4 regions of the Shewanella avicenniae genome follow, and region 1 is predicted to be linked to each of the others. Evidence: predicted binding sites of a transcription regulator. Region 1 holds the regulator's gene; each other region holds the start of a gene.
The links. Region 1 encodes FliA, which starts transcription of late flagellar genes. Its sites were predicted from a motif close to CTAAAGNTNNNNNNNNNNNNGCCGATA; they were not measured.
Positions count from the first base shown of each region.

Region 1 (5,438 bases):
GCATCGAGTAAAGCCTCAAACTCAGCTTCATCAATATCGTCGATGCTATCTGAGCTCGCACTTGATGAGGGAACGTCTGCGACGGGCGCAATGTCAGTCGCTGCCACATCCACCATTTCGTCAAACAGCGCGTCGGTAGAGTCTGGGTCGATAAAGGTTTCTTCAACTGTCTCCTCGACCTCAGCAACTCCTTCAGCAGGCAATGGTGCCCCCGAACTCAGCAACTTTAATTTTGCTAATAATGCCGGATCCGCAGGCTCTTGCTCTTGGCCAGATTGCGTCTGAGAAAACATGACATTGATGGTATCAAGCGCCTGCAGGATGATATCCATCAGCGCCGCAGATACCTCTCGCTTGCCAGTCCGCAATAAATCGAAGGTATTTTCCGCTTCGTGACAAACATCCACCATCGGCGCGAGACCTAAAAAGCCAGCACCACCTTTTACGGTATGGAAGCCACGAAAGATGGCATTGAGTAAATCGGTATCTTCAGGATTATTTTCCAAGGCAACAAGTTGCTCTTGAAGCAGCTCAAGAATTTCACCAGCTTCTATCAAAAAGTCCTGAAGAATCTCTTCATCAACATCAAAGGCCATTAAATTGACTCCTAATCAGAATCCTAAGCTGGATAACAGGTCATCGACTTCGTCTTGCCCGGTAACGACATCTGCACGGGTCTCAGCATTTAAGATTGGGCCTTCGGCCTCGATACTGCTCTTAGCTGACGTAGTCTCTGCTAACTGCTCTTCGGTTTGCGCCCCAAAAACAGTGAGTAATGACACTAGGCTGGTTTCAACTTCACGCACGAGATCAATCACGCGACGGATCATCTGCCCAGTTAAATCCTGAAAATCCTGCGCCATCATAATTTCATTCAAAAGTTGGCGTAATCTATTCGCATCGGCATCACACTGGCCAAGAAAATGCTGTACGTCATGGCACAGACCTTTAAATTCGGCGAGCGAAATATCACGCCGCATAAGACGTTCCCAATTGGGTTTAACTGCAGAAAGGTTGCTGGTTAACGCATCAGAAAGCGGTAAACATTCTTCAACCGCATCCATGGTTTTGTTTGCTGCTTGTTCGGTCATATCGATGACATACGTTAGCCGTTCTTTGGCATCTGGTATGTCGTTATTCGCTAATTCGATTAAGCGACTGTCGACCTGAAAATCAACCAAGGCGTTATGTAACTGCCGAGTGAGTTTTCCTACTTCATCAAAGAGTTCTTTTTGAATAGGCTGCGCTAAATCGCGTACGATTTCATCAGCTTGAGCCTGTTCACCAGCTTGCAACAGGGCAACGAGTTCCTGAGCCTGCTCAAGGGTAATCAGTTTGGACGTTTCAGCATTCATTGCATCACCCCAATTAACCGAGACGTTCAAAAATCTTATCGAGCTTCTCTTTTAGGGTTGCAGCAGTAAATGGTTTAACAACGTAACCATTAACCCCAGCTTGTGCGGCTGCAATAATTTGCTCACGCTTAGCTTCGGCGGTCACCATCAACACAGGGATGTGCTTCAAATTTTCATCAGCACGAATGGCTTTTAATAGATCAATACCTTGCATGCCGGGCATGTTCCAGTCTGTCACTACAAAGTCAAAATCGCCTTTTTGCAGCATTGGCAACGCTGTTGAACCATCATCGGCCTCTTGAGTATTGTTAAACCCAAGATCCCGCAGCAAATTCTTGATGATGCGCCTCATCGTTGAAAAGTCGTCAACAATGAGAATCTTCATATTCTTGTCCAAGGTTTCCTCCGCTGAGCTGAAATTATCTACGGCTCACTATTAATTCTATATCTGAGTCCAATGTTTGAGCTTGGCTTTTAGTCTAAGCATTGCCTGACTATGAATTTGGCTGACTCTTGATTCACTAACATCCAAAACGGCGCCGATCTCTTTTAAGTTAAGCGCCTCGTCATAGTAAAGCGACAATACCAAGGCTTCTCTTTCCGGTATTTGTTTGATTGCTTCGGTCAGCGCTGATTGAAATTGACTCGATGCCAAGCTATCAAAGGTGTCGTTCTCGACCATATCTTCCGATATAAGTATATCGGTAGATACGCCAAGATCCTCAATTCCTATTATTTTACCAGCAGATACGTCTGAAAGTATGTGATGATATTCATCCAACGATATATTCAAACGCGCTGCAATTTCAGTATCTCGCGCATCTCGACCGAATTCCTGCTCTAGCTCATCAATCACTTGAGCAATCATACGTTGATTACGATGAACAGAACGCGGCACCCAATCACCACGACGAATTTCGTCAATCATCGCGCCACGGATGCGGATACCAGCAAAGGTTTCAAATTTTGCACCTTTGCCACCATCGTATTTGGCGGCAGCTTCCAACAAACCGATCATTCCGGCTTGAATTAAATCATCTACCTGAACTGAGGCGGGTAACCGCGCCAACATATGGTGTGCGATGCGTTTAACAAGTGGCGCATACTGTTCAACGATAAGGGTTTTATCGTTTGCTCCAGCATACGCTGCCACTTTATTCACTCGCACCTTCCTCTTGGTATTCAGGCTTCTTAACCAGTCGTTCAACAAAGAACTCTAAATGACCACCCGGTTGTTGTGGGATAGGCCAACTGATCACTTTGTTCGCCAATCCATGATAGGCGATACTGGCAGGCGACTTAGGAAACGCTTCTACAATCAATTTTTGCTTACGTACTGATTTTCGCAAGTTTTCATCGAAAGGAATTGTTGCTACTAATTCTAGCGCGACATCTAAAAATCGGTCGGTTACTTTACTGAGCTTAGCAAATAATTCCATGCCTTCACGTAAACTGCGGACCATATTAGCCACAATTTTGAAGCGGAACACACCATGCTCACGACTGAGAATTTTGATAAGCGCGTAGGCGTCGGTAATCGAGGTAGGTTCATCACAGACAACCACCAATACATCTTGTGAGGCACGAGAAAAACTCAGCACCATGTCAGAGATACCGGCGGCGGTGTCCACGATGAGGATATCAAATTGGGTTTTCATTTCGCTGAAGGCGCGAATCAACCCAGCATGTTGTGCTGGACTGAGTTCTACCATTGCTTGCGTACCTGAAGTTGCGGGGATAATCCCGATGCCTTTAGGCCCACGCAGAATGATGTCGTCTAACTCAGCTTCGCCTGACAACACGTGTGACAAGTTACGCTCCGCACGTAAGCCCAGCATGACGTCAACGTTGGCCAACCCGAGGTCAGCGTCCAGTACGACTACACGCTTCCCTTTCTCTGCTAATGCAACAGCGGTATTGATGGAGACGCTCGTTTTACCAACCCCGCCTTTGCCACCAGTAACGGCTATCACTTTCACTTTGTCGTTATATTCCTGATTCATTTTTCGTAAACCGCTCGCTTGGTCCCGGGTCATAACTCTACTCAAATGCATAGGTCATCTCTGGTGACCTGGCTCTAGGGTGAAATACTTGTGTCTCTGACTTATTCAACAAGGCTAAGGCTTGTTTCGCTAATGCCAGCGTATCAGCTACCTGCATATCTTCTGGCACGCGTTGTCCATCAGTGATGTAACTCAATGATAAACCACTTTGAATCAATACACTCAATGCGGCACCTAAAGAAACTGACTCATCGAGTTTAGTCAAAATTGCGCCTGCTAACGGGATCCGTTGAAAATGCGCCACCGCTTCTTCTAATACGCGACGTTGGCCAGTTGCCGACAGCACCAAATAACTTCTGATAGGCAAGCGACTGTTGGCTGCCAAGTTATCCAATTGTTCGCACAATCGCATATCTCGTTGTCCCATTCCAGCGGTATCGATCAAGACTAATTTGCGATTGCGGAATTGATAGACAATTTGCTCCAACTCTTTAAGATCATTAGCTTGTTTTACTGGACATCCCATTATCTTGCCATAAGTTGCCAATTGCTCAAAGGCTCCAATGCGATAATGGTCGGTGGTGATCAAAACCACGGAATCTGGGCCGTGATGCGCCACAAACCGAGCTGCAATTTTGGCCAGTGAGGTCGTTTTACCAACGCCAGTTGGTCCTACCAATGCGACAATGCCACCCTGACGAACAATATCGTCACCTTTGTTATCCAACAAATTAGCTAACGCTTGTGGTAAGGCTCGCACCAGCTCTGCAGGTGTGTAGTGTTCACTCAACGCAGCGAGCTTAGCTGATACCGCGGGTGAAAATTCAGCTTCCAGCAGTTTACGCTCAAGCATCGCCCCGACCGGATCAGTACGATTTTTATGATCTTTCATCAGCGAGCTCATTTGATGCGTCAATAAATTACGAATAGAGGCCAGCTCTTCACGCATCAACTCAATCTCTTTTGACTGCTTGGCATTGGTATTTTTTGCCGCCGGCTGATGGCCAAATGGCATGCTGTCGGCCAAACTGCGCGACTCAGCTGCTTTAGGTTTTTCTAGCCCCTGTGCCCAAGCGGGTGTTTCTATTGCTGATGCTTGGTGCGCGTTATTATCGCTAATTTGTTGCTTCAGGCGTGCGTGTTGACGCTCTAATAAGGCTTCCAGTGAATCTGCAGCGGGAGCAGTAGCTTTCACAGGGCGCGCAGTGGTTTTGACGTGCCCAATAGAGACTTTGTCGTCAGACAGGTCTGGAAAAATCGCCGCTTGCGGTTGAGTGATTTTTGGCTGTGGCTCGTCGTAATCGACCGCGGCCACAATTTCGATGCCACCAGTGACCTTTTTGTTCGACATAATGACTGCATCAGAGCCGAGTGTGTCTTTGACTTGCGCCAGCGCAGTTCGCATATCTTTGGCAAAAAAACGTTTAATTTTCACTGTTGCTTACTCCTACTGGCCGACTGCCGCGACGATTCTAATCTGCTTCTCGTCAGGCACTTCCTGATAAGAGATGACTCTTAAGTTTGGAATGGTGTGCTTAACGAAGCGTGACAGTGTGGCGCGGAGCATTCCTGAGGTCAGTAGAATTGCTGGCTGACCGACCATCTCTTGCTTTTGCGCTGCGTCTACTAAGGAGCGCTGCATCCGTTCTGCAAGGCCTGGTTCGATGTTTGGACCATCGCCACCTGTCGCTTGCATCGACTGATGCAACATCTGTTCCAACTCAGGCGCCAAAGTAATGACAGGCACTTCATCTTCGGGTCCTGCAATCTCTTGTACGATCATGCGTTTAAGGGCAATACGCACTGCAGCGGTTAGCACTTCCGGATCGGTGCTCTTAGGCCCATACTCCAACAGCGTTTGTACAATTGTGCGCAGATCGCGTACTGATACACCTTCGTTGAGCAGGTTTTGCATTACTTTTACCACGGTCGCCAAACTCATGACATCGGGGACAAAACCCTCCACCAACTTAGGCGCACGCTTCGACAACATATCCAGCAATTGCTGTACTTCTTCATACCCGAGCAATTTAGCTGCGTTGTTGGTCAGTAATTGGCTTAAGTGAGTGGCAATAACCGT
Region 1 covers NZ_CP071503.1:2,985,360-2,990,797, forward strand. Annotated here, with positions in the region: gene JYB87_RS13230 (chemotaxis protein CheA) at 1-596, opposite strand, end outside; gene JYB87_RS13235 (protein phosphatase CheZ) at 612-1,355, opposite strand; gene cheY (chemotaxis response regulator CheY) at 1,369-1,752, opposite strand; gene JYB87_RS13245 (RNA polymerase sigma factor FliA) at 1,798-2,517, opposite strand; gene JYB87_RS13250 (MinD/ParA family protein) at 2,510-3,391, opposite strand; gene flhF (flagellar biosynthesis protein FlhF) at 3,396-4,793, opposite strand; gene flhA (flagellar biosynthesis protein FlhA) at 4,806-5,438, opposite strand, start outside.

Region 2 (5,438 bases), 1.2 Mb from region 1:
TTCACATGCATCGTCAGACTGATGTCATGGTGCTGCCACAGATAGAGTTGTTTGCAGGCGGCTTCTAATACCCAAGATCCAATGGCATTAATCAGCCCTTTCTGCTCGGCAATCTCAATGAATGTACCGGGATAAAGCACACCCCGTTTGGGATGATGCCAACGAATTAATGCTTCTGCGCCGATATATCGTTGAGTTTGTAGGTCTTTAAGTGGCTGATAATAAAGCTCAAACTGCTTTTTACGAATTGCGTGAATAAGGTCACGCTCAATCTCTGAGTCGTCTTTAAAAGCTTCCAGCAGATCCGAAGTAAAACTTCTAATCGGCATCCCCTGCTTCTTTTTGGCATGTTGCAATGCAATATCTGCACAGGTTAACGGCGATGCAATTGCCGTCACAGCACCAATATCTACAATGGCTATCGCAGGGCGCACATCCACAGATTCGCTACCAAAAGCGACCGGATGAGACAACTGCTGATAAAGCTTATTGATATGAATATCAAGGTCTTGGCCTGAATCACTATCGAGTAATAAGGCAAACTCATCACTGCCAATTCTCGCAGCCATACAAGGTGGCTTAAAGCGAGCATCGGTAAAGTGCTTCAAACGACGGGCAATTTCAACCAACAACTGATCGCCACGCTCATGGCCATAAGTATCGTTATATCGTTTAAAACCGACCAGATTGAGCAACACCAGTTTGCCATCAGTCATCCGGTCAAGTTGGCGTTTAAAATAGGTGCGATTGTAAAGACCAGTAAGACTGCAATGCCAAGCGTAGAACTCAAGTTCTTGCTGGTTTTGCTTAGTTTCGGTGTAATCTTCTGCCGATACTAGCGCGTATTGTTTGCCCATTGGCGAGACAAAATGGCTAGCAAAAAACTTCACCCAAATCTTTTCATCACGGCTATTGGTAAGTGAAAAAATCTGCCGTACAACATTGCCCTGCAGCAGTTCCGCTAATACTTGCTGAGCGTCTTCTGGATGTTGCTTGAAATACGCTAACTCAGCAAGGCTCCGACCTTCAATTCTATCACGTGGGATGCCGGTGATGATTTCATGGGCGCCGTTTACATATTCAACGGTTTGCTTATTGAGATTGACCAGCAAGGTGATCTGACGAGATTTTTCAATTGCGGATTGAAACAGACTCAGCATCTCGTCTTGATAATAAGCATTGCTGGTGGCGAGTGTGAGCGCTAGTTGATCTGCTACATGAGAAGCAAAACTGATATCGGCTTCCCCCCAAGCGGCAACATCACCTAATCGTTCAAGGCACACTACCCCTTCAATGTGTCCATTAATACGAATGGCAATGTCGAGCAAGCTGCCGATGTTATTTGGCAGCAGATAGTGGTCACGTAATTCACTTAAGCGGAAATCGACCACCGCATCGGCAGCATCAATATGCAAATGCTGATGCAATTCAGCAACGTAATTGCCAACATCCACCAAATGCTGCGGACGACAGACGTCAGGTTGGCTACCAACCCGTGCCACTTCAAATTGGATATTTTGATCTTTCGACCACGACAACACGCTAACACGTTCGACATTGAGATGTTCACTCAATAAACGGCAAGCAAGATCTGCAGTGGCAACAAAATTTCCTTTCTGTTTGGCCTCGGAATTCGTTAGCGACTCCAGTAACCGTCTATACTCCCCACGATTAACGCTAATTCCCAAACCAATCACCTATTTTAAATATCTACGACGCCTAATATACGGGTGCTTTTGAAGGGTACACAGACGTGCTATTCCGAGCAATATCTATAATATTTATTTACACTTAACTACAACGTCGTTTACGGCAAACTGTTCTGTAATTGAAAAATCATCTTCTCGGCACTACAGCCAAAGGTGACCAGTAGTTGTGCCCCCTCTGCGGTCGTGACCACTTGATACTGAGCATCTTCAAAACGTGTGCAGGCCTGTTCACCCAGCGCTTGGGCTTGTTGCGTCGCCGACTCACCGACAAAATCCACTTTCAACAAGGTGTCGTTTTCTTCAATCACCGCACCAATATCAACATAACTGCCACACTCAGCGCAGGTGTCATTGACCAAGCTACTCTGTGCATCTTTGATACTTTTCATGATCTTATTCCGGTGGATTTGTGGTTAACCGCGTCATTATATACAGCATTCACAGTGCCAGACTGTGGTGTAATTCACGCTGCTTGATGTTGCGATAGCCAGAGACGCTGCTCGGCTAATTGATCAGCAAAATCAGGGATCTCAGGTAACTTAACGGATGTAGTTCCAGAAAGATGTTGGCGAGTTTGTGGATCAAGGTTTTCCAACACTTCACTGTCGCTTAAGGGATGTTGACCACGGATCACTAAGGCTTCTGGCCGTAAACACTGCTGCAAGCGGAACGCCGTTGCGCCCTCATTAAGGAAGTATTGGCTGTTATCAACCACTTCAGCGTTCTCAGCCACGTTGTCGATGAGCCGTTCTGCAGGGGGTAATTCGAACTGCTTAGCGAGCTTTTCTTGCAGCGCAATACCATCTTGTAGATGAAATTGCGGCCAGTCCCGCGCATCTTGCGACAACATCGCCAGCAGTAACCCAAAGTCACCACGCTGGTTTTGTTCCACAGCACTGCGTAAGGCTGGGGCAATAGTTAGCTCGTTAACGACAATTGACGCTGGCTGCATAAAAAAACATCAATAAAACAATCTGTTGTTATTTAATCGACCAGTTGAACAAGAACTTTAGCGCATTTTTAAAATTCGGGCTTTACATGAAATCTGTTTATGTCTACTATTGCCGCCGCTAAATGAGGAGGGGTTCCCGAGTGGCCAAAGGGATCAGACTGTAAATCTGACGGCTCCGCCTTCGAAGGTTCGAATCCTTCTCCCTCCACCATTTTGCACGGCTTGTAGTGATGTGTTTTGAATAAGCACTGGAGGGGTTCCCGAGTGGCCAAAGGGATCAGACTGTAAATCTGACGGCTCCGCCTTCGAAGGTTCGAATCCTTCTCCCTCCACCATTATTCAACTTCATTTCATTCGCATTCCCTGATGGAGGGGTTCCCGAGTGGCCAAAGGGATCAGACTGTAAATCTGACGGCTCCGCCTTCGAAGGTTCGAATCCTTCTCCCTCCACCATTTTCTTCCTGCTTTATCTTTCCTTGATTCAAAACTCCCAACACAACCGATAATTCCACAACTGCTAAACGCATTATCGCTCGTTTACCTGAGTCTAATACGTATCATCTTGAGCATCCCACAAACGGGTTTTACCCCAGAACTATCAGCGTTGCCCACAAAAAAGCGACATTTACTCAGGTCAATGTCGCTTAATAGCCGCTCACGAAACTCGCTGCATGGGTTAATCAATCTGCAGATATTTGTGTGTTTGCACCGACAAACGCCAATTCCGCTCAATACAGACCCGCATCGCTAATTCAGTTGCGCGCGCTTTTTGACTGATCGGTTGCAGGCAGATGGTCTTGCCTTCAGTGTCGATTGTCGCCAGCAACTGCTCCAACTCTTCGATGTGATGCTCTGTGGCCACAGGATGCTTAATTTCATTGGCACGCTGCAACGCCGTCGTCAGTACCGGCAGTTTGCCCTGCATATTCACTTTGGGTGACACGGTGACCCAAGTCTCGTTGGCGCATTGCACCTCAAAAGTGCCACTGGTTTCAATTTGGCTACTAAAGCCATGTGCATGCAGTTCACTTGTTAATGGCCGCAAATCATACATACAAGGTTCACCGCCGGTGATGACCACATGCTTTGCAGTAAACTGCTGCGCCTTAAACCCATCGATGATATCTGCGGCAGTGAGCTTCGACCAACGGCCAATTTGGCCATCAGTTTGGAAAATCAGCTGCTGCGCGACGGCATTTTCTGGCTGCAATTCCCATGTATGGCGCGTATCACACCAAGGGCAGCCGACTGGACACCCCTGCAAGCGGACAAAGATTGCGGGCACGCCGGTCCATTGGCCTTCACCTTGAATGGTTTGGAAAATCTCATTAACGGGATATTGCATTAACTAACCTCATTTATTTGCGGCGCACTTTATAGAAGATTTTCCGTACAAACGCAATTACCGCGCGATATGGGGTTTAGCGTGTTTTTACGCTAAACTAGCGCCCATTGAAGCAACAAACAGAACAAAACAATTTGAGTATGACAGCAAATAGCAATGCCCCCCAGTCTAAACGTATCGCCATTGTGGTGTTCAGTGGCGGCCAAGACAGTACCACTTGCTTAGTACAAGCCTTGACTCAGTATGACGAAGTACACGCCATCACCTTTGACTATGGCCAACGCCATAAAGCTGAGATTGATGTGGCCAAAGCACTCGCCAGTAAATTAGGCGTTACCAGCCATAAAGTGTTGGATGTGGGGCTGCTGAATGAATTGGCCATTTCGGCGCTCACTCGCGATAACATTCCCGTCTCCAATGAACTGATGGATAACGGCCTGCCCAATACCTTTGTGCCTGGACGCAATATTCTGTTTCTCACGCTGGCCGGCATTTTTGCCTATCAGATTGGTGCTCAAGCTGTGATTACCGGCGTCTGTGAAACCGATTTTTCTGGCTACCCTGATTGCCGCAATGATTTTGTGATTGCGCTAAATAAGGCGCTAGAACTGGGTATGGAACGGCCGCTTAAGTTAGTAACCCCGCTAATGTGGCTCAACAAAGCCGAAACCTGGGCGCTGGCCGATCATTATGGTCAACTGGAATTAGTCCGGCATCATACCCTCACCTGCTATAACGGTATTCAAGGCGACGGCTGTGGCGAATGTCCAGCCTGCAAATTACGCCATCAAGGGCTCGCGGATTATCTCGATAATCAAGCTCAGGTGCAGCAATCGCTACAGCAAAAACTTACTTGCGCATGAGTTATAAACTGCCGCCATTATGGTTTGGAGTACTTGCCATCAGCGCTCTATGCGGCTTGCTGCAATTACTCGGCTTAACCGATCTATTGGCCTATCAGCGTTCTGAGATTGGCAACGGCGAATATTGGCGCTTACTCACAGGTAATCTGCTACACACGAATCTCTGGCATCTGTTGATGAATCTCTCGGGTATGTGGGTTGTGGTGTTTATTCACCGCATGCATTACTCGGCGTCGGGATTCATTGGCCTGATGCTGAGTTTGTTGGTGGTCGAAGGGATTGGGCTTTATTTTGCTGTGCCGAGTTTGTGGGGCTATGTTGGCCTGAGCGGTGTGTTACATGGGCTGTTTAGCTTTGGCAGTCTGTGCGACATCAAATGCGGTTTACAGTCAGGTTACCTGTTATTGCTCGGGGTCAGCGTAAAAGTTGGCTGGGAGCAATATGCTGGCGCCAACAGTGAAGTGACTAACCTGATTAATGCGCCGGTTGCCATTGACGCTCATCTCATTGGGTTATTGAGCGGTGTAATACTGTTTGGCCTTTATTGGCTTGGCAGTCGCTTGCTGCAT
Region 2 covers NZ_CP071503.1:1,806,993-1,812,430, reverse strand. Annotated here, with positions in the region: gene JYB87_RS08055 (putative bifunctional diguanylate cyclase/phosphodiesterase) at 1-1,688, opposite strand, end outside; gene JYB87_RS08050 (DUF406 family protein) at 1,808-2,098, opposite strand; gene JYB87_RS08045 (VC2046/SO_2500 family protein) at 2,173-2,661, opposite strand; tRNA gene JYB87_RS08040 (tRNA-Tyr) at 2,788-2,872, shown strand; tRNA gene JYB87_RS08035 (tRNA-Tyr) at 2,912-2,996, shown strand; tRNA gene JYB87_RS08030 (tRNA-Tyr) at 3,030-3,114, shown strand; gene queE (7-carboxy-7-deazaguanine synthase QueE) at 3,338-4,006, opposite strand; gene queC (7-cyano-7-deazaguanine synthase QueC) at 4,147-4,869, shown strand; gene rrtA (rhombosortase) at 4,866-5,438, shown strand, end outside.
Region 2: the regulator FliA is predicted to act here: its motif matches at 2,696-2,722, upstream of JYB87_RS08045 (VC2046/SO_2500 family protein).

Region 3 (5,438 bases), 800 kb from region 1:
TTCATCTCGCTTTCCCGGAAAGCCTCTGGCAATGATCAAAGGTAAACCGATGATCCAGCGCGTTTACGAACGTGCTCAGTTGGCGCAAGGCATTGATGAGATTTACGTTGCCACCGATGATGATCGAATTGCAGCAGCCGTGACCGGCTTTAACGGGAACGTGGTGATGACCACCTCTGATCTCGCCTCTGGTACCGATCGCATTAACCAAGCGATTGCCCACTTGGGATTAGCTGATGAAGATCTGGTCATCAACTTACAAGGTGATCAACCCTTAGCAGATCCAGACTCCTTGGAGCAGTTGGCTACGCTGTTTAAACAAGCGCCGAATCAATTTGAGATGGCTACACTGGCGTACCAATTCGGTGAGAATGACGACCCACTCGATCCTAACCAAGTGAAAGTAGTATTTGATAACGACATGTTTGCGCTTTATTTTTCTCGTTCGCCAATTCCTTTTGGTCGCGATTGCAGCGAATATCCGATTTATAAGCACTTAGGTGTTTACGCCTATACTTGCCGCTTTCTTAAAACGTTCGCAGCACTGCCAATGGGCCGCCTAGAGCAACTTGAAAAGCTAGAACAGTTGCGCGCGTTAGAGCATGGACATCGGATTAAGTTAGCCTTTAGCAAATTCAACTCAACCGAGGTCGACACGCCTGAAGACGTTGCACGTTGCGAACGTTTAATGGATTAATAAAGTTGTGCTGTGAATAATTTTGATCTGTCATTAACGTTGCCCAACAAGGACTAAGGAAAGCACATGTCAAACGTGGAAGCGATACTTATCATTTTGTTAGTGGTTGGGGTGATTTTCAGTAACTTGGCCGTGCTGAAATACAGTGCAAAGTTCAAAATGCCACAGTTTGGCGATAAGCAAAAAAACGATGAACAGCAAAACGCCAAAGTTAAGCCTAACGACAGTGCGGCCAATAACAGCAAAGCGCAGTCAAGTTATGATGACGATGATGAAGAGCCAAAAGGCTTTTAATTAGCGAGTTAACTAATTGCCGTTAGCAACACAAAAGCCGCCATAGTTGGCGGCTTTTGTTCATTTTAGTGGCGGCGATTACTCGACATCTTTCGACATACGGATCACCACTCGCCGGTTAACCGTACGTTGATCGGACGTAATGTTCGACGCTACATGGCGGTCTTCACCATGACCAGCGGTTTGAATACGCTCAGACGGTATACCTTGTTGTACCAAAATATCTTTTAGCTGTTCTGCGCGTTGGATTGATACCCGCTTATTCACATTTTTTGAGCCATAACTGTCAGCGTAGCCATCTATTAGCACTAGCTCGATATTTTTGTCGTACTGTAGATAGGCCTCAACACGTTTAAGCTGCATCTGAGAATACTTGGTCAACTCCGATGTACCCTCTTTAAAATTCAACACGGTAAATGCAATATCATCAAATCCGTACGGCAACAATCCCGCCATACATTGGCGAAATTGAACGTATTCTTGTTGGAAGTTTACCGCAGATAGGCCAACCGCCACGTTACTGACGCTATCATTCCAATCGCGGTAATAGAAGGTAGGTTCCATTCCCCGCTCTAATTCATTTAACATCGCCCAGGCCGTTTTTTTGGGCACTTCTCCGTTGAAATATCTCTTGTAATGCAGGTTCATCAAGGTGCGTGACATTTCACCTGGGCGCCATGCTGGTGCTTTGCTGAGTAATTTAGCATCGGTTACCGCGTCAGGCTTTTGCCACATGTCTAAGGTAAACTGCAAATTCATCTCTTTACCAGAGGTACTGGTAAATACCGCTTTGCCGTAGGCAGGGATGTCATGTTCGAGCGTACATTGCAGTGGCGAACTGGTACTGATCCGCCATTGAGATTGCTCAAGTGACGCGACATAGTGACGTAACTCAGCATTTGCATGCCAAGGAAGCACGAGCAAAGACAGCAATATCACGTGACGCCACATGCGAAAACTCCAGAAAATATGTTCATTCGAGCTTTTATCGGCCAGTTTTATTGATTCTTTAGCTGTAAAAGTAACCAATCAAACATGACACTGGTGATGGGATTTAGGATAATAGCCGCCGTTAAAAAATCCAGAGGTCGCGAATGAATCCCACTGAAGCTAATCAATTAAAGTATCGCTTTCGCGGTTACTACCCTGTTGTTATTGATGTCGAAACCGCCGGATTCAACGCTCAAACCGATGCGCTATTAGAGATCGCCGCCACCTTATTAAAGATGGATGAAGATGGTAACTTGCAAATTGATCGCACTCTGCATTTTCATATTGAACCGTTTGAAGGCGCTAACCTAGAGCCTGAGGCGTTAGCGTTCAATGGGATTGACCCAAGCAATCCGTTGCGCGGTGCCGTTTCCGAAGAAGAAGCGCTCAAAGAAATCTGTAAAGCGGTTAAGAAAAACTTAAAGCAGTTTGATTGCCACCGCGCCATTATTGTGGCGCACAACGCCGCCTTTGATCATGGTTTTGTCAGTAAAGCGATTGAACGTTGTCATCTAAAGCGTTCGCCCTTTCACCCATTTGCTACGTTTGATACCGCTACCCTCGCTGGCTTAGCGTTAGGACATACCGTACTTGCCAAGGCATGTGCTATCGCTGGCATTCCATTTGATAATCGTGAAGCGCATTCAGCACTCTATGACACTGAACGTACAGCTGAACTGTTTTGCTTGATCGTCAATAAGTGGAAAGTACTCGGTGGCTGGCCTGTTGTTGCTGATATAGAAGAGACTATTGAAGACTAACTCTGCTGCACTGACTAGCCCGCAAATAAAAACACCCGCTTAAAGCGGGTGTTTTCGTTGATGAACTTAGGCAGGTTGCAGCTGCCATAATGCTTCTTGCTCATGCAACTGAAACAAACTCTGAGCACGAGAGATTAAGAGATTGGCAAACTGACGTTGGGTTTCGTCCTTTACCGCACCAGATTGAATCAAATTTTCGGCCTTTAACTGCCAAGCCAATGAAAAATGGCGAATAACATCACGCGCATCTTTTGCGGCATTAACGTTGATCACATCCGTTGGTAAATCACCTGAAATAACCCAGTAAGTTGCTTTTGTTGGATGATTCGCTTCGAGCTTCCACACCGCAACGTAAGGAGCAAGATAACGACTTTCAGCCGTGATCACTTTAGTGGGAATAATGCCCTTCTCAGCTAAGAACTTATTTGCCTTTTGATATTGTTCCCGAACCCACGCTTGTAGTTGGGCTTCGGTAAATGCAGGCGCTTCTGTCGTGGCCGATGCTTCGGTCATATGGCTTCCTTGTTTGTCATTGTTGTTATAGAAATCAGGTCAACGGTTACTGATGTTGCAAAATGGAAAGCAAAATTTCCAGCTTTAGCGACAACTGAATCAGTACAGCGATTGGTTGATGGCAAAACTAGATGCTATCGTTCCGCACATATTAGCTCAAGTCAACAGCCCTATTCCGGGAAAAATTTAACAACAAACGGAGACTTTCTGTGGCGGTATTTAATCATATATCCTTCGACGAACATGAACAGGTGGTATTTTGTCATGATAAACACAGTGGCCTAAAGGCGATCATCGCCATTCATAACACTAATCTCGGCCCTGCGTTTGGCGGATGTCGTATGTGGAACTACCACTCTGACGAAGAAGCATTGAATGATGTATTGCGCCTATCTAAGGGGATGACCTATAAGAATGCCCTCGCAGGGCTGGAAATGGGTGGCGGCAAATCAGTGATTATTGCCGACCCTAAAAATACCACTGACCGCACGGCATTGTTTAAAGCCTTTGGTCGCTTTGTGAACAGTTTAGGTGGACGCTATTATGCCGCTGAAGATGTGGGCACAACGCCAGCCGACATCAGTATTGCTGGTGGTGAAACCGCTTATGTCGCAGGACTGGAAGGCAAAAGTGGTGACCCATCGCCATTTACCGCACTCGGTACCTATTTAGGCATTAAAGCCGCGGCTAAACATAAGTTGGGTGTTGATAGTCTAGAAGGACTTAAAATCGCTGTTCAAGGTGTTGGGCATGTGGGTTACTACCTTTGCCGCTATCTACATCAAGAAGGCGCGCAACTGCTCGTAACAGATATCCATCAGCAATCGCTAGACCGTGCACAGCATGAATTTGGCGCGCAGATCGTTGCGCCACAAGAGATCTATTGCCAAGAGGTAGATGTATATGCACCTTGTGCACTGGGCGCGACCTTGAATGACAGCACCATTCCACAGTTGAAGGCCGGCATTGTTGCAGGTTGTGCAAATAACCAGCTGGCTCAAGCGCATCACGCGGAACAACTGAAGCAGTCTGGGATTTTGTATGCGCCAGATTACGTGATTAATGCTGGCGGCATCATCAATGTTTCTTTTGAGAATCATTACGATAAAGACAAATCCATCGCCAAGGTTGAACAGATATATCACACCTTGACTCAAATTTTCAGCGTTGCCGATGCGCAAAATCGTACGACTTCAGAAGTGGCGGATGAAATGGCCAAAGCCATCATCAATAACGCTAAAAGCTAATGTTTATTAGAGCTAAATAGAGACTTTGTCACAACTGGACTGACCAGAAAAATTGTTAATAGTGATACTGACATGCATTTTTTTAACATAAAATTCACATCATCAAGGTGGCTATTTTAACCTCTGTCTGCTTGACTCTAGAGTATCAGCAGCCGCTATGGACAGATGATATGGTCAGATTCAGTTATGATGTAGCTCACCATAAAGTTGAGTTTTGCGCGAGTGATTGGACTGGATTAGAGCACCTTACCGTGAACGGTAAGACAGTGTCGCGCAAGTTTAATTTTGCGCCGCAGAGCGAACATGAATTTGAGCTTACCAATGGTGATAACTGTAAATTGCAGTTACTAACAGATGCTAATGGGGAGCAAACCATCTGCCGCATCTATCGTCGCAATGAACTCATCACAAGCTTAAAACACTTGAGTAACCATCATCTGCATTTAGGTTTGCAGATGGCGATTATTACTTGCGTGTCATGTTTGGTGCTATTCACTCTTTGAAGCTGTGTGGCAATAATTGCATCATCGAGTGTCTTGTATGCGCAATATAACCACTTGAATTCAGACATAAAAAAGTGAGCTTCTAGCTCACTTTTCTTCTCGGTTTACCTTTTTGAGTAACGCCATAAGTACGCAGCGCTCATCCTCATCCAGTTTGCCAAGATACATCTCGTTGACGCGTTCCGCCTCGCGGATCAAATCGTGTTCCATCGCTTTTGCTTGCGGCGTCAGAAAAATTTGAAAGGTTCGACGGTTATCTTCTTCCTGATGACGCACAATCAACTCTTGAGCCTGCAACTGATCCAGTAAGCGGGTCATAGTGTAGTTGGCAACATCACAACGTTTTGAAAGCTCCGTTTGGCTAATACCCTCTTCTTGCAATAAAGCGAACAATACCGGCCACAGCTTAATGTCAATCTGATAAAGCTGCAGG
Region 3 covers NZ_CP071503.1:2,182,535-2,187,972, forward strand. Annotated here, with positions in the region: gene kdsB (3-deoxy-manno-octulosonate cytidylyltransferase) at 1-697, shown strand, start outside; gene JYB87_RS09645 (DUF2897 family protein) at 764-991, shown strand; gene JYB87_RS09650 (flagellar protein MotY) at 1,070-1,942, opposite strand; gene rnt (ribonuclease T) at 2,086-2,742, shown strand; gene JYB87_RS09660 (DUF4826 family protein) at 2,809-3,255, opposite strand; gene JYB87_RS09665 (Glu/Leu/Phe/Val dehydrogenase dimerization domain-containing protein) at 3,465-4,502, shown strand; gene JYB87_RS09670 (hypothetical protein) at 4,673-5,005, shown strand; gene JYB87_RS09675 (MarR family winged helix-turn-helix transcriptional regulator) at 5,093-5,438, opposite strand, start outside.
Region 3: the regulator FliA is predicted to act here: its motif matches at 1,978-2,004, upstream of JYB87_RS09650 (flagellar protein MotY).

Region 4 (5,438 bases), 230 kb from region 1:
ACTTTATGCACAATTTCTTGAATTTATTTAGCTAAAAAGCCTAAATCATTGGTGGATTAATACCTGTTACCTGTGTTTTAATAAACTTTGTTCAATATTTGAAACATAACTACTAAAAGTATAAATTTAAATTTTTGTGTCGTTGAATGTTAGAGGCCAGTAGAAATCATGCCGTACCAGAATGATGATCTAAGAATTAATGAAGTAAAAGAACTCTTACCACCGATAGCCATTCTGGAAAGATTTCCGGCGACTGCCGCAGCTTCTGAAACTGTGTTTAACTCACGTAAGAGTATTCACAATATTCTGAAGGGGGCTGATGATCGTCTGTTAGTGATCATTGGGCCGTGTTCAATTCATGACCCTGAGTCAGCCATTGAATATGGTCGCCGTTTAAGTGTGCTACGGGAACAGTACAAAGATCAGCTGGAAGTTGTCATGCGGGTTTACTTCGAAAAACCGCGTACCACAGTCGGTTGGAAGGGGTTAATCAATGACCCGTACATGGACAAGAGCTTTGATATTAACGATGGCTTACGCAAAGCGCGTAGTTTGCTGTTGCAGGTGAACGATGCAGGTATGCCGACTGCCGGTGAGTTCTTGGATATGATCACGCCGCAGTATTTGGCTGATTTAATGTGTTGGGGCGCGATTGGCGCGCGGACCACTGAATCACAAGTACACCGTGAATTGGCCTCCGGCTTGTCTTGCCCAGTGGGTTTCAAAAATGGTACCGACGGCAATATCAAGATTGCGATTGATGCCATTGGCGCCGCGAGTGCATCACATTACTTTCTCTCAGTAACGAAATATGGTCATTCTGCGATTGTATCGACCAAAGGTAATCAGGACTGCCACATCATTTTGCGTGGTGGCACAGCGCCTAACTACGAAGAAGAATATGTGCAAGATACTAAAGCCAAGCTGATAAAGTCAGGCTTGCGTCCTAACATCATGGTCGATTTTAGCCATGCAAACTCGAATAAAGACTATCGACGTCAGTTGGTGGTTGCTGAAGATGTTGCTCAGCAGATGGCAAAAGGTGAAATGGCGATTTTCGGCGTAATGGTGGAAAGTCATTTGGTTGAAGGCCGTCAAGATCTTAAGCCTGGTCAACCTTTGTGTTATGGCCAAAGTATCACCGATGGCTGTATTGGCTGGGATGATACCGAAACCTTGTTGGCAACCTTGAATGAAGCGGTTATCGCGCGCCGTAATTCAAGTAAGTAAGCCAGCTACACCCAATGCTTTGGGTTAAAAAAATCCCCACTCAGCTCCTGCTCAGTGGGGATTTGTCTATCAGATACAACCCTAAGAAGTTTTGTCCGTTTCTAGCTGTTGTTGTACGTATTTATTGGCTTCTGCCAAACTGCCGAAACAAGCGATGAGATTATTTTTACCTTTTTCTCTGATTTCTGGCACGTTCGACTCAACCATCATCCACACCCACGTCTGTACCAACGGCAATGGCGGGCGATTATTTTTTGAATCCGGCATAACGGGACCTTGTTCTCGCTTTAGTTATACAGATCTTAACGGTTCCTATCTTCTTCGCGTCAGTCCCTTGCTATCTGCGCGAATTAGATTAGCAAAGAAATAGGTTGCCGATAACCTCATGGATCTCATCACAAGGAAAAAAAGTGCAAGATGATATTACATTGAAGCGCATTAGCTTTTTATCAGGTACTATGCAACTAAGTTAGTTAAAGATCGTGATCTAGATTCAGTAATGATTCAGCTTGTGCTGACTAGTATCTAGGGATAGATGATGAAAATAGCCTGGAGAGAATATATGGAAAATATTTCGTTGTTAGTCAGCTTGGAAGGCACTCAGCATCAGGTTACCACCGACTGGCGCAGTCTATCTGCAACGCTGATTAAACGCGGTATTGATGAAATGCAATTAGCACAATTTCATACCGAATTACGCGCTGGGTTGATTATTACTACGAGAGGGCTGACGTTGGCGATGAAGCCAGAGAAGCAATTGGGTGGGATAAATTACGATGCGCTGTATGCGTCAATTAACAAAACGAATCTGGCTCACCATCCGCAGTAATGCGGATGGCAATGCCGTTATTCTTCAGAGCTACGCTCTTTTTCCCAGCCATCACACAGCAGATTCTTACAACCATCGACCGGATTTAATGGCTTGAGGCTGGTGATTTTACCACCGTGATAGCACAGCAATTCACCTTCGATTTCGATCATGCGGCTACAACTTTTGCAGCTGAAGGATGCCTCTTTAACTAAGTCTGTGCTGGGCGACAGGCTCATGTAGGTCGTTTTCATCCTTGTTCCTCTCAGTATCAAAGTCTTTGATCTTATCCACGAATACTATCATTTGTGTGATGTGGCGCACAATGTAACTTATTAAAATTTTGCGCCAGACACGAGATCAACGTTCCAAGTGGCGGTAACTATCGTCCAACGCTTGGCTAAAACCTGATTCCGTCACAATGCGAATATGTCGCGGTGACAATTCTCGGGGATCGTTAATGCCGCAAGTATGCGCCAACATCCCAAGGTCGTGATGCAGAATGCGATTGTAATTGGCAACTCTTACAGATTTATCACGAGGATCTAATCCTTGTTGTAATTTTTTGTTGTGGGTGGTGATGCCAGTAGGGCAGGTGTCCTTATTACATTGCAATGCCTGAATGCACCCCAAGGCAAACATGTTGCCTCTAGCTGATGCAATAAAATCAGCGCCTAAGGCTAACGCCCAGGCAACGCGAGATGGAGTAATCAGCTTGCCTGAGGCAATTACTCGCACTCGGTTTTTTAATCCATGTTGTCTCAGTAACGCCACCACAATTGGCAGGCTTTCTTTGAGTGGCAATCCTACATAATCCATTAACGGTTGTGGTGCTGCGCCTGTACCGCCTTCTGCCCCATCAATGGTGATAAAGTCTGGTGCCGCTGCTATGCCACGTTGATTAACTTCCGCCAATAAATCTGCCAACCATTGTTGTTCGCCTAACACGAATTTGAGCCCTGTGGGCTTGCCTGTGGCGCTTCTTACGTTATCGATCATATCGAGAATGTCACCGACAGATTGAAATTCAACATGGCCATTCGGGCTGATGGAGTCTTGTCCAACAGGTATCCCGCGAATCGTGGCAATCTCTTCGGTGACTTTAATTCCTGGCAATATACCGCCTTTACCGGGCTTGGCACCTTGGCTCATTTTGATTTCAAACATTCTAATTTGTGGCTTTTCAGCGAGCTGTCTGAGTTTGCTGTAATCCAGCTGCCCTTTATCGTTGCGAACGCCGTATTTTGCGGTGCCAATCTGAAACACAATGTCGCAGCCTCCTTTTAGATGATAAGGGCTAAGGCCACCTTCACCGGTATTAAGCCAACAACCTGCCATCGCAGCACCATGTGATAATGCGGTAATCGCCGGGCGTGACAAGGCGCCAAAACTCATGGCTGAGATATGGCAAATCTTGTCGGTGACATAGGGGTGCCGACAATGTTCACCAATCGTCATTGGAGTTGCTGCAACGCTTTCACCGCTAATTGCCGGAAAAGCCGTGTTTAAGAAGATGATTGAGCCGTTGGCTTCTAGAGAGCGGGTTGAACCAAAAGCGATGGTCCGGTCGACATTCTTCGCTGCGCGGTAGACCCAACTTCGCTCTGCACGATTGAACGGTAATTCTTCACGATCCATGGCGAAGAAATACTGTCGAAAAAACTCCCCCTGTTTTTCGAAGAAATAGCGAAATCGACCAATAATCGGATAGTTGTGCCTTACCGCCTGTTTGGTCTGAAAGCGATCGACCAAGTACATATACACCAACATTAAGGCCACAGTGCCGATAACAATTAAAAAAAGGCTTGAGAACAGTTCGAGCAGCCACAACAACCATTCAGAGTTAGCCATAAATTCTCCCTTACAATTATGACGTTAGTCGTTCAACCGGCTTTGATTGTTAGTGTATACCATATTATTTGACGGGATATTTATTCAGCAGCGACTAAACTTGTGTAAATAATGGCCGATATAGATTAGGTATCGTCACAACGGAGTGTTGGTTATGGAAGTCCAGAATCATGGCTATCAAGTGTCGCAGGTAGCGAAAGACAAATCCGCAACGGTTGATGGTAATCATGGCAAAGCGGTGTCTGAAGTTGCCAGCAGCAAAAGTATTCGGGCGCAAAGCCGCGACTATATGAACAGCGCTGTCTTAGCCGCTCAAGAAGATGTCGCGTTAAGCAGCGGTAATCAGCCGTTAGCGTTGCTATACCGCACCGCACTAGAAGCAATAAATGAAGAGCTTGCGCCCGCACTGGGCGATAATGCCATTCAAACGATAGCGAATAGTGATGTTGATTACAGTCCAGAGGCTACTGCCGGCCGAATTGTCGATTTTGCGACTCAGTTTTTCAGCGTTTATCAGCAGCAAAATCAGCAATTATCGTTTGAAGAACAACTCAGTAACTTTATGGGGATTATTGGCGGCGCTATCGATAAAGGATTTGGCGAGGCGCGCGATATTCTCGATAAGCTCAATGTGTTGGATGGAGACATTGCTGATGGTGTCAACGCGACCTATGACTTCGTGCAGCAAGGATTAGATAAGTTTCAGCAAAACTTATTGCAGCCCACAGACGAGACTGCCACAGACATCACTGAATAATAAATTCGTAACTCGCGTAAAACCCCACATCGTTGGGGTTTTATTTTATCTAGCGCAGGATAAGCTAGAGTGTATTCGATGGGAGGAATTGTTATGTGGCAAAGCACCAATGTCATTGCACGCATCGATTGGAATGAGCGGCTCTTTAGTCTGCGATTGGCCGCAAAAATTCCGTTCGAAGCGGGGCAGTTTATTAAGCTAAGTTTACCCAGCGAAGATCGTCGATTGGCGCGAGCCTACTCGTTGGTGAACTCCCCAACGGCTGATTTTAGCGAGATTTTGGCGATGGAAGTCGCTGATGGCCAATTGTCTCCGCGCCTTCATCATCTGAACGTTGGCGATGCTCTCGATATCTCCACTAGCGCTACAGGGTTTTTAACTTTGTCAGAATTGCCAGCACAGGGAGAACACTTGTGGTTATTGGCAACGGGCACTGGCGTTGGCCCTTTTATTTCGATACTGCAAAGCTCACAAGTATGGCAGCGATTTACCCAAGTGGTTTTGGTTTATGGGGTTAGGCAAGTCTCAGATCTAGCCTACCGTGAGCAAATAGCTCAGATTGCCGCAGCACGGCCAAATTTTCATTTTGTTTCGGCCATCAGCCGTCAGGCGGATGAGACAAGTTATCCGGGCCGAATTACCACGGCATTAGAAACTGGTGAATTGGAAAAGCGCGTTGGGCTATCATTGTCTCCGACTCAGAGTCAAATCATGCTGTGCGGTAACCCCGAGATGATCAAACAATGTAATGACTTATTAACTGAGCGTGGATTTAGCAAAAATTTGCGTCGA
Region 4 covers NZ_CP071503.1:3,218,784-3,224,221, reverse strand. Annotated here, with positions in the region: gene aroG (3-deoxy-7-phosphoheptulonate synthase AroG) at 169-1,230, shown strand; gene JYB87_RS14320 (hypothetical protein) at 1,312-1,497, opposite strand; gene JYB87_RS14315 (hypothetical protein) at 1,793-2,059, shown strand; gene JYB87_RS14310 (hypothetical protein) at 2,077-2,292, opposite strand; gene JYB87_RS14305 (FMN-binding glutamate synthase family protein) at 2,399-3,889, opposite strand; gene JYB87_RS14300 (DUF5610 domain-containing protein) at 4,044-4,646, shown strand; gene JYB87_RS14295 (ferredoxin--NADP reductase) at 4,740-5,438, shown strand, end outside.
Region 4: the regulator FliA is predicted to act here: its motif matches at 3,984-4,010, upstream of JYB87_RS14300 (DUF5610 domain-containing protein).